Regions from separate parts of the Streptomyces sp. AHA2 genome, predicted to be linked through region 1. Evidence: riboswitches for the same ligand, from Rfam matches in the RefSeq annotation. Region 1 holds a riboswitch; the other holds the start of a gene.
The links. A riboswitch is a leader RNA that binds a small molecule or an ion and turns the genes downstream of it on or off. The one in region 1 is predicted to bind thiamine pyrophosphate.
Positions count from the first base shown of each region.

Region 2: linked by a shared signal. The riboswitch ahead of thiO (glycine oxidase ThiO) and the one ahead of Q5694_RS33065 (thiamine ABC transporter substrate-binding protein) in region 1 are both predicted to bind thiamine pyrophosphate.

Region 1 is NZ_JAUQWJ010000030.1:40,925-46,252, forward strand. Features, by position in the region: gene Q5694_RS33050 (S-4TM family putative pore-forming effector) at 1-920, opposite strand, end outside; gene Q5694_RS33055 (nucleotidyltransferase) at 820-1,680, opposite strand; gene rlmN (23S rRNA (adenine(2503)-C(2))-methyltransferase RlmN) at 1,992-3,098, shown strand; TPP riboswitch at 3,123-3,227, shown strand; gene Q5694_RS33065 (thiamine ABC transporter substrate-binding protein) at 3,304-4,389, shown strand; gene Q5694_RS33070 (ABC transporter permease) at 4,365-5,328, shown strand, end outside.
Region 2 is NZ_JAUQWJ010000002.1:578,049-583,376, reverse strand. Features, by position in the region: gene Q5694_RS06730 (Rv2175c family DNA-binding protein) at 1-68, opposite strand, end outside; gene Q5694_RS06725 (NAD(P)/FAD-dependent oxidoreductase) at 156-1,397, opposite strand; gene Q5694_RS06720 (hypothetical protein) at 1,430-1,780, opposite strand; TPP riboswitch at 1,833-1,944, shown strand; gene thiO (glycine oxidase ThiO) at 1,942-3,114, shown strand; gene thiS (sulfur carrier protein ThiS) at 3,111-3,311, shown strand; gene Q5694_RS06705 (thiazole synthase) at 3,314-4,111, shown strand; gene pknB (Stk1 family PASTA domain-containing Ser/Thr kinase) at 4,216-5,328, shown strand, end outside.

The DNA of each region.
Region 1 (5,328 bases):
GCTGCGTTGACTTGCCGTATCGTGCACATCTGATCTTGCAGTTCACGGCAAGTCGTCAACTTCGGAGGCTTCTTTTGCCGCAAGGAAGTTTCCCAGATTTGAGCAATACGAGCCTCAGTCGCCTCCTTCATCTTGACGGACTCTGTGCTTGCCCGCCACATCTCAAAAACTTCTTTGATCGCTGGAATCAGTGGGGCAAAAATTGCTGTCACCGAGTCAGTGAATGAGAGACCTATGAGAGCGCATGCTATCGAAGCGAGACTGAGGGTGAGAATTGCAAAACCTGCAAGGGCGGCACTCCATCTGCGCTGATCAGAAACGCCCCATGCGAGATTGCTTCGCTGGCTGACAAGGACGTCAAGCGGGTAAGGCAGGTCCTCCGTGTCGCTATACCAATCTCGTAGATTCCTGGGCCTATGCCTCTCGGCTGCTTCGGCAATGACAGCAGTTGATGGTCGGTCGGCCAGGGTCGCGTTCCATGGAAGACCAAATACGTACGTGTCAAACTCTTCCTGGACGGAGGCTGCCTGCTTAGTCTTACGCTTTTCCCTCGCGCTCCCCAGGATGCTCACAAAAAGCAACGTTAGGGCCACACTTACGCCGAGGGCCTGTCTGGCCGAAGGAAGCGTTATAGACAAGGCGGCCCCGACTATCCCACCTGCAATAATCAGGGAGGTGCGGAAATTGTGAATCCGCTTGGCGTCGTCGTATAGCTGCCGCTGAGCTGCGAGTAGCCTAAGGGGCTTATCGTCATTCTGGCGAGACATGATGCGGCCAGATTGAGGCTCGAGGGTCACGAATTGTCCGTCCGCATTTCTCTCAGCTGCCGTAACTCGGGAACCGCTGCCCAAAGATGGATTTCCATTCGCGGATGGCGGCAGCTTGGTTGGGATTGGGGCCAGACGTGGCATACCAGGCATTCAATGCCGCCGTGTAGGCCTGATTGATTTGTTGTTGGACTAGATAGGCTCGATCGGCGGTCAAATACGCGCTAACGTCGTTTCCCTCGTGCCAGCAACTATACAGTTGGCTCTTCGCATGGCTGAACCACTGAAGCACGGACCAATCGTACGATTTCCAATCGGTTGGCGTCTTCAGGGCAATGACTTCGAGATGATAGCTCTGAAGGCTAATGCTTTGACGGCGATTCCAGTCCTTAATGAATTTAATTACTTGGCGAAACTTCAACCCATGGCTTTCCGCCTTGCTGTTCACGTCTCGCGTGTGCTTGTGCGGCTTAGTTTCGAGCCAGATTTCACGATTCATGTCGGGGATTTCATAGTGGGTTACTTCCCCGGAATCGTTGGTGACTCGAACTGCTGGGACGACGTCGATGTCGGGCCATGACTGGAAGCGCATCGTAACGGCCTGGCCATTGCGGCGAACGCTGCCCGCGCCAGGCCCCAATGCGCGCTTAACGTTACCGAGTACGGTAGATGGAAGGCGCCCTTTGATATGTTGTTCGTAGTGGAGGACGGCGATAATGTCCAGATCTGCGTAACCCTTTAGGGCGGTGTATCGAGGTATGGAGCCCATCGAAAAGGCATCTAGCACAGTCATGGAGGTTCCAAGTCTCCGCAGTACCCAATCCCTGCGTGTATTCGCGATAGTCCTGTGATCGCCAGGGAGATTGATTGTTGTGTGGAAGTCGGCAAATGCCGAATCGACAGTCCAAGCCATGGCTGAAGATTAACTGATGGGCCTAAGCGCTTCCTAGGGGTGCGTACCTCTTCTACGTCAATCGGATAAGTGGTGAGTACTGCCCGTGGTGGAAGTGGATCACCAGCCCTCTTGCGTATTAGCTCCGGCGCAGATGGAGTGACGGGCTGCGGCGCCGCCACCTGGACACCTGCGGCGACGGCTGACTGAGTCCTGGGCCGTCCCTGGGCCGTCCGAAGCCGACCAACGCCGACAGACGCCACCCACAGGTGACCACCCCCACCCCGCTCCGGCCTGGGCACCCGCCGTTGATCTGCCACACTGGAAGGGTTATGCCTGCACCCGGAGAACTCACTTTCGTCGCCCCCCGTGGAGCCAAGAAGCCGCCGCGGCATCTTGCCGACCTCACTCCTGCCGAGCGCAAGGAGGCCGTCGCCGCGGTCGGGGAGAAGCCGTTTCGTGCCAAGCAGCTCTCGCAGCACTACTTCGCGCGGTACGCGCACGACCCGGAGCAGTGGACCGACATCCCCGCCGGCAGCCGTGCGCGGCTGCAGGAGGCGCTGCTGCCCGAGCTGATGACCGTCGTGCGGCATCTGTCCACCGACCAGGGCACCACCCGCAAAACCCTGTGGCGGCTGTTCGACGGGACGCTCGTCGAGTCCGTGCTGATGCGCTACCCGGACCGGGTGACCATGTGCATCAGCTCGCAGGCCGGGTGCGGCATGAACTGCCCGTTCTGCGCGACCGGGCAGGCCGGTCTCGACCGCAACCTGTCCACCGCCGAGATCGTGCACCAGATCGTCGACGGGATGCGGGCCCTGCGCGACGGCGAGGTCCCCGGCGGTCCCGCGCGGCTCAGCAACATCGTCTTCATGGGCATGGGCGAGCCGCTCGCGAACTACAACCGGGTCGTCGGGGCCGTCCGCCGCCTCACCGACCCCGAGCCGGACGGGCTCGGGCTGTCGCAGCGCGGCATCACCGTCTCCACCGTCGGTCTCGTCCCGGCCATCCACCGCTTCGCCGACGAGGGCTTCAAGTGCCGGCTGGCGATCTCCCTGCACGCTCCCGACGACGAGCTGCGCGACACCCTCGTACCGGTCAACACCCGGTGGAAGGTGCGCGAGGTGCTGGACGCCGGGTTCGAGTACAGCGCGAAGTCCGGGCGGCGGCTGTCCATCGAGTACGCGCTGATCCGCGACATCAACGACCAGGCCTGGCGCGGTGACCGGCTCGGCCGGCTGCTCAGGGGCAAGCCGGTGCACGTCAACCTGATCCCGCTGAACCCGACGCCCGGCTCCAAGTGGACGGCCTCCCGGCCCGAGGACGAGAAGGCGTTCGTGGAGGCCATCGCCGCCCATGGTGTGCCGGTGACGATCCGGGACACCCGTGGTCAGGAGATCGACGGGGCGTGTGGTCAGCTCGCGGCCACCGAACGGTAGTCTGATCGCCGTATCCACATCTGCATATTCCGACAGGGGAGCGCCACAGCGCTGAGAGTGCGGCACGGCCGCAGACCCTCCGAACCTGGCCCAGGTCATTCTGGGTAGGGAGATCGGTCACCACTCGAGCTGTTGCGCCCTGCCCGGGACCACGGAAGTCCCGGGCGGGGCCGCGTCTTCTCCTGGTCACTCCAGGAGGAATCCAGTGAGCATCAACGCAAAGCGCCTGACGGCCGCGGTCGTCGGGCTGGGCCTGGCCGGCACGCTCGCGGCGTGCGGGTCGTCCGACGGCGGTCAGAAGCCGGGCGACTCCCAGACCGTCACGCTCGTCAGCCACGACTCGTGGGCCGCCTCCAAGGACGTCCTCGCGGCCTTCGAGAAGCAGTCCGGGTACAAGGTCAGGGTCCTGGAGGACGGCGACGCCGGGCAGGCCGTCAACAAGGCGATCCTCACCAAGGACAACCCGCAGGGCGACGTCTTCTTCGGCGTCGACAACACCCTGCTCTCCCGCGCCCTCGACAACGGCCTGTTCCAGCCGTACGAGCCGAAGGGCTCGGACCGCATCAAGGCCGAGTACCGAGTCGACCGGGACAAGCACCGGGTCACGCCCGTCGACACCGGCGACGTCTGCGTCAACTACGACAAGAAGTACTTCGCCGACCGCAAGCTCCGGCCGCCGCGGACCCTCGACGACCTGACCGACCCCCGGTACAAGGACCTGCTGGTCACCGAGAACGCCTCCTCGTCCTCGCCCGGCCTCGGCTTCCTGCTCGGCACCGCGGCGGAGTACGGAGACCGGGGCTGGGAGGGTTACTGGAAGAAGCTCAAGGCCAACGGCGTCAAGGTCGTCGACGGCTGGGAGCAGGCCTACAACGAGGAGTTCTCCGGCTCGGCCGGGGGGAAGAAGGCCAAGGGCGACCGGCCGCTCGTCGTCTCCTACGCCTCCTCCCCGCCCGCCGAGGTCGTCTTCGCCGACCCCAGGCCGGACACCGCCCCGACCGGCGTGGCCGAGGGAACCTGCTTCCGGCAGGTCGAGTACGCGGGACTGCTCGGCAACGCGCGGAACGCCGAGGGCGGCAAGGCGCTCCTCGACTTCCTCGTGGGCAAGCGGTTCCAGGAGGACATGCCGCTGAACATGTTCGTCTACCCGGTGCGCGAGGACGCCCAGGTGCCGCCGGAGTTCGCTCAGTACGGGCCGCAGGCGAAGAACCCGCAGACCATGGACCCGGCGAAGATCGCCGACCACCGTGACCAGTGGGTCAAGTCGTGGACCTCGCTCGTACTGAAGTAGCCGCCCGCAGGCGGGGCGCGGCGGCGCGGTTCGGTCTGCTGGCCGTGCCCGTCGCGTTCTTCGCGGTCTTCTTCGCCTACCCCGTCGCCGCGATCGTCGCGCGCGGTCTGCGGGACGGCGGGGCGTGGCACCCCGGGCGGATCGGGGAGGTGCTCGGGCAGTCGGGCGTGCGGCACGTGCTCTGGTTCACCACCTGGCAGGCGCTCGTCTCCACGGCGCTCACGCTGCTGATCGCGCTCCCCGGCGCGTACGTCTTCGCGCGCTTCGACTTCCCGGGCAAGCAGGTGCTGCGGGCGATGGTGACCGTCCCGTTCGTGCTGCCGACGGTCGTCGTCGGCACGGCGTTCCTGGCGCTGGCCGGGCGCGGCGGGCTGCTCGACGAGTGGTGGGGCGTCCGGCTGGACACCACCGTGTGGGCGATCCTGCTCGCCCACGTCTTCTTCAACTACGCCGTGGTGGTGCGGACCGTGGGCGGGCTCTGGGCGCAGCTCGACCCCCGCCAGGAGGAGGCCGCGCGGATGCTCGGCGCCTCCCCCGCGACCGCCTGGCGGAAGGTGACCCTGCCCGCCCTCGCCCCGGCCGTGGCCGCCGCCGCGCTGATGGTCTTCCTGTTCACCTTCACCTCCTTCGGCGTCGTCCAGATCCTCGGCGGGCCCACCTTCTCCACCCTGGAGGTGGAGATCTACCGGCAGACGTCCGAGATCTTCGACCTGTCCACGGCGGCCGTGCTGACCCTGATCCAGTTCGCCGCGGTAGGCGCGATCCTCGCCCTGCACGCCTGGACCGTGCGGCGGCGGGAGACGGCCCTGCGGCTCGTGGACGCGGCGGTCACCGCGCGCCGGCCGCGCGGCGCCGGGCAGTGGGCGCTGCTGGGCGCGGTGCTGGCCACCGTCGCCGTGCTGATCGTGCTGCCGCTGGCCGTGCTGGTGCAGCGCTCCC
Region 2 (5,328 bases), on a different contig from region 1:
TCGGCGATGTCGGGGAGGGTGAGCCAGGCGGGGACGAGAGCATCGATCTTTGCGTCAATCTCGGTCACGGGAACAAGCCTGCCATCCGCCACCGACAGTCGGAAGCCGACCCGGTCCACCCGGGCGCGACGGCCCGCTCCGCCCCGGCCCCGGTCTCAGGCCGTGGCCGCCTTCATCGGCCTGGCCGGGTCCGCCAGCAGCACCGGGTTCATCGGCGTGCCCGACTCGATCAGGCGGCGGCCCTGCGCCAGGTCCCGCGGGCGGCCGACCGCCAGCAGCGCGACCAGCCGCTCGCCCCGCAGCCAGCACACCGTCCAGGCCGGGCCGGAGGGGTCGCCCCGCCACAGCAGCGCGTCGGCGGCCGCGTGGTGCCCGGCGTACTGCACGAACCGGCCGAACTGCTCGGACCAGAAGTAGGGCACCGGGTCGTACACCGCGGGCGGCTCGCCCGAGGCCCGGCCGACGATGTTCGCGGCGACCGTGCGCGGCCCCTGCAGGGCGTTGTCCCAGTGGTGCACCAGCAGGCGCTCGCCGTACCGGCCCGAGGGGAAGGAGGCGCAGTCGCCGACCGCGTACACGTCCGGCACGCGGGTGCGCAGGTGCGCGTCGGCGACCACCTCGCCGTGCGCGCCGAGTTCGACGCCGGACCCGGACAGCCAGGCCGTGGCGGGGCGGGCGCCGATGCCGACGACGACCGCCTCCGCGGGCAGCCGCGAGCCGTCGTCCAGGACCACCGCGCCGGGCTCCACCCGCTCCACGCGCGCGTGGGTGCGCAAGGAGGCGCCCGCGTCGGCGTACCAGCGGGTCATCGGCGCGGCGACCTCGGGGGGCAGGGCTTCGGCGAGGGGACGGCCGGCGGCCTCCACGACGGTCACCGAGCAGCCCGCCTCGCGCGCGGCCGTGGCGAACTCCGCGCCGATCCAGCCCGCGCCGACGACCACGATCTCGTGCCGGGCGGCCAGCACCGGCCGCAGCCGCTCGGCGTCGTCCAGGGTGCGCAGCAGGTGCACGCCGGGCACTCCCTGCGTGCCGGGCAGCCGGACCGGTTCTGCGCCGGTCGCGACGACCAGGACGTCGTAGGGCACCGCTCCGGCCTCGGTGTCCAGTTCGTGGGCGCCCGGGCGCAGGCCCAGCACCTCGCAGCCGAGGCGCAGTTCGATGCCCAGCGCCTCGAAGTCCACGTCGAAGGCGGAGCCCTCGGCCTTGCCGAGCAGGACGGCCTTGGACAACGGCGGTCGGTCGTAGGGCTGGTGGGGTTCGGCGCCGATCAGGCTCACGGTGCCGGTGAAGCCCTGTTCGCGCAGGGCGACCGCGGTCTGCACCCCGGCCATGCCCGCGCCCGCCACGACCACGCGCCGCGGCACGGACGGGCCTGCTTCCTGCGTCTGCTCGCTCACCTGATCACCATAGACACCTGACACTCCGTCAGTCAGCGCCCCTGCGCCGTGACCTGCTCCACAACGCTCGTGCCGCTGCCCGGCCGGGACTCCCACTGCCAGGTCTCCTCCAGCCGCACCCGCCCGTCGGGCAGCTCCACGACCGTCGAGACGCAGTGCCCCGAGGCGGTGGTGCCGTCCCGCCCGAGCTGGACGTAGCGGAAGTCGAGCCTGTCACCTTCCCGGATACCCACGAGATGCCCGTGTACGACGTCCCCGCCCGCGTAGTCGGCCCAGACCGCGCCCTCCCGCTCGTGGTAGGTGAACCGGGTGGACGTCCCGACCTGGCCGGGTGCCTGGTCGGCGACCGGGGCGAGGACCAGACCGTCGAGGGATCGGGCCATGGAAGGAGGCTCCCTTACTGCGGCGTGCGGGGTCGGGCTAGGGTGGCCAACGTAGAGCACTCGCGGGAGCCCGGACGCACCGGGCTGAGAGGGAGGCTGGCGGCCTCCGACCGTACGAACCTGATCCGGGTCATGCCGGCGAAGGGAGGGGCTGGACGCCCATGTCGCGCACGTCCACCACGTCGGACGTCCTCGTCGTCGGGGGCGGGATCATCGGCCTGGTCACGGCCTGGCGGGCCGCGCAGCGCGGTTTCGCCACGGCCCTGGTGGATCCCGAGCCCGGCGGCGGAGCCGCCCAGGTCGCCGCCGGGATGCTGGCCGCCGTCACGGAACTGCACTACGGCGAGCAGACCCTGCTGCAGCTGAACCTCGCCTCGGCCGGCCGCTACCCGGACTTCACGGCCGAGCTGACCGAACTGACCGGACACGACCTCGGCTACCGCCGCTGCGGCACCCTGGCCGTGGCCCTGGACGCCGACGACCGCGCCCACCTGCGAGAACTGCACGCCCTCCAGCAGCGGTCCGGGCTGGACTCGCAGTGGCTGTCGGGGCGCGAGTGCCGCCGGCTGGAGCCGATGCTCGCGCCGGGCGTGCGCGGCGGGCTGCGGGTCGACGGCGACCACCAGATCGACCCCCGGCGCCTCGCCGGGGCGCTGGTCGCCGCGTGCGAGCGGGCGGGGGTGGTCCTGCACCGCGTCCGGGCCGAGCGGCTCACCGTCGAACGGGACCGGGCCGCGGGGGTGGTCACCGACGACGGGACCGCGCTGGGCGCGGGACAGGTCGTGCTGGCCGGGGGCAGCCTCAGCGGCCGGCTCGCGGGCGTCCCGGACGAGGTCCTGCCCCCCGTACGGCCCGTCAAGGGCCAGGTGGTGCGGCTGACGATGCCGCCGCGGCACGGGCCGTTCCTGAGCCGCACCGTGCGCGCGGTCGTGCGCGGCAGTCACGTCTACCTGGTGCCGCGCGAGAGCGGTGAGCTGGTGATCGGGGCGACCAGCGAGGAGCTGGGCTGGGACACCACCGTCACCGCGGGCGGCGTGTACGAGCTGCTGCGCGACGCCCACGAGCTGGTGCCGGGGATCACCGAACTGCCGCTCACCGAGACCCGGGCCGGACTGCGCCCCGGCTCCCCGGACAACGCCCCGCTGCTCGGTCCGACGGCTCTGGACGGACTGCTGCTGGCGACCGGTCACTACCGCAACGGCGTGCTGCTCACGCCGGTGACCGGCGACGTCCTGGCGCACGCCCTGGCCACGGGCGAACTGCCCGCCGAGGCCCGTCCCTTCACCCCCGAGCGCTTCCGCACCGCCACCGCACTCACGGAGCAGCCCGCATGAACATCTCCGTCAACGGCGAGCCCCGCCACGTCCGGCCCGGCACGGCTCTCGACGCCGTGGTGAAGTCCCTCACCACCTCGACCTCGGGGGTGGCCGCCGCCCTCAACGAAACCGTCGTCCCGCGCACGCAGTGGCCCGCCACGCCCCTGTCCGAAGGGGACCGCGTGGAAGTCCTCACCGCCGTCCAAGGAGGCTGACCATGGCCGACGATCCGTTCGTCCTCGGGGACACGTCCTTCACCTCCCGCCTGATCATGGGGACCGGCGGGGCGCCCAGCCTCGACGTGCTGGAGCGCTCCCTGGTCGCCTCCGGCACGGAGCTGACGACGGTGGCGATGCGCCGGGTGAACGCCTCCGTGCACGGCTCGGTGCTGTCCGTCCTCGACCGGCTGGGCATCAAGGTGCTGCCGAACACGGCGGGCTGCTTCACCGCCGGCGAGGCCGTCCTCACCGCCCGCCTCGCGCGCGAGGCCCTCGGCACGGACCTGATCAAGCTGGAGGTCATCGCCGACGAGCGCACCCTGCTGCCGGACCCGATCGAGCTGCTGGACGCGGCCGAGACGCTGGTCGACGACGGCTTCACGGTGCTGCCGTACACCAACGACGATCCCGTGCTCGCGCGGAAGCTGGAGGACGTGGGCTGCGCGGCGATCATGCCGCTCGGTTCGCCGATCGGGTCGGGTCTGGGCATCCGCAACCCGCACAACTTCGAGCTGATCGTGGAGCACGCGCGCGTGCCGGTGATCCTCGACGCGGGCGCCGGGACGGCCTCGGACGCGGCGCTGGCGATGGAGCTGGGGTGCGCGGGCGTGATGCTGGCCTCGGCGGTGACGCGGGCGCAGGAGCCGGTGCTGATGGCCGAAGCCATGCGGCACGCCGTGGAGGCGGGCCGGCTGGCCCGCCGGGCGGGCCGGATCCCGCGGCGGCACTTCGCCCGGGCGTCGTCGCCGGGCGACGGCATGGCCGCCCTGGACCCGGAGCGCCCCGCCTTCCGGTAGGGGTGCGTCCGCCCTCGCGGGGCACGTCACAGGTCCGCTGCAGTACCGCCCCGACGGCAGCCGCGGGGACGGCCCCGTCGGTCGCGGCTCGTACACTCGCCTGCGTGGACACGACCCTTCAGGACCCCTTGGTCGGGCAGGTGCTCGACGGCCGGTACCGCATCGACGCGCGGATCGCGGTCGGCGGGATGGCCACGGTCTACCGGGCCGTGGACACCCGCCTCGACCGGATCCTCGCGCTCAAGGTGATGCACCCCTCGCTCGCGGTCGACGCCTCGTTCGTCGAGCGGTTCATCCGCGAGGCCAAGTCGGTGGCCCGGCTGTCCCACCCGAACGTGGTGCAGGTCTTCGACCAGGGCACCGACGGCGCGTACGTCTACCTCGCGATGGAGTACGTCGCCGGGTGCACCCTGCGGGACGTGCTGCGCGAGCGCGGGGCACTGCAGCCGCGTGCCGCCCTGGACATCCTGGAGCCGGTGCTGGCCGCCCTGGGCGCCGCCCACCGCGCCGGGTTCGTGCACCGCGACATGAAGCCGGAGAACGTGCTGATAGGGGACGACGGCCGGGTGAAGGTCGCCGACTTCGGCCTGGTCAGGGCCGTCGACACGGTGACCAACACCACCGGCACGGTCCTCGGCACGGTGTCGTACCTCGCCCCGGAGCAGATAGAGAACGGCACCGCGGAGCCCCGCGTCGACGTGTACGCGTGCGGCGTGATGCTCTACGAGATGCTCACCGGGGACAAGCCCCACGACGGGGACTCCCCCGCCGTGATCCTCTACAAGCACCTGCACGAGGACGTGCCGCCGCCCTCGGCCGCCGTGCCGGGCCTGGCCTACGAGCTGGACGAGATGGTCGCCTCGGCGACCGCCCGCACCCCTGAGGTCCGCCCGTACGACGCGGTGGCGCTGCTGGCGCGGGTCCGCGACGGGCGGGCCCGCCTCGCCGACGACCAGCTGGACGCGGTGCCGCCGCGGGCGCTGACGTCGGACCACGACAACGCCGACGACCGCACGAGCGTGATCCCCCGTGCGCTGACGACGCCCCGCCCGGGCGCCTCCGGCCGGGACGGCGCGGCACCGGAGGCGGAACTGAACCGCACCAGCCGTCTGGCGTCCCCGCCGCCGGCCGCGCCGGCCGGCCGCCGGGCGGTGCCGCGCGGCCCGATGGCGCTCGTCGTGGCCGTCCTGCTGGTGCTGGGCGTCGGCACGGGCCTC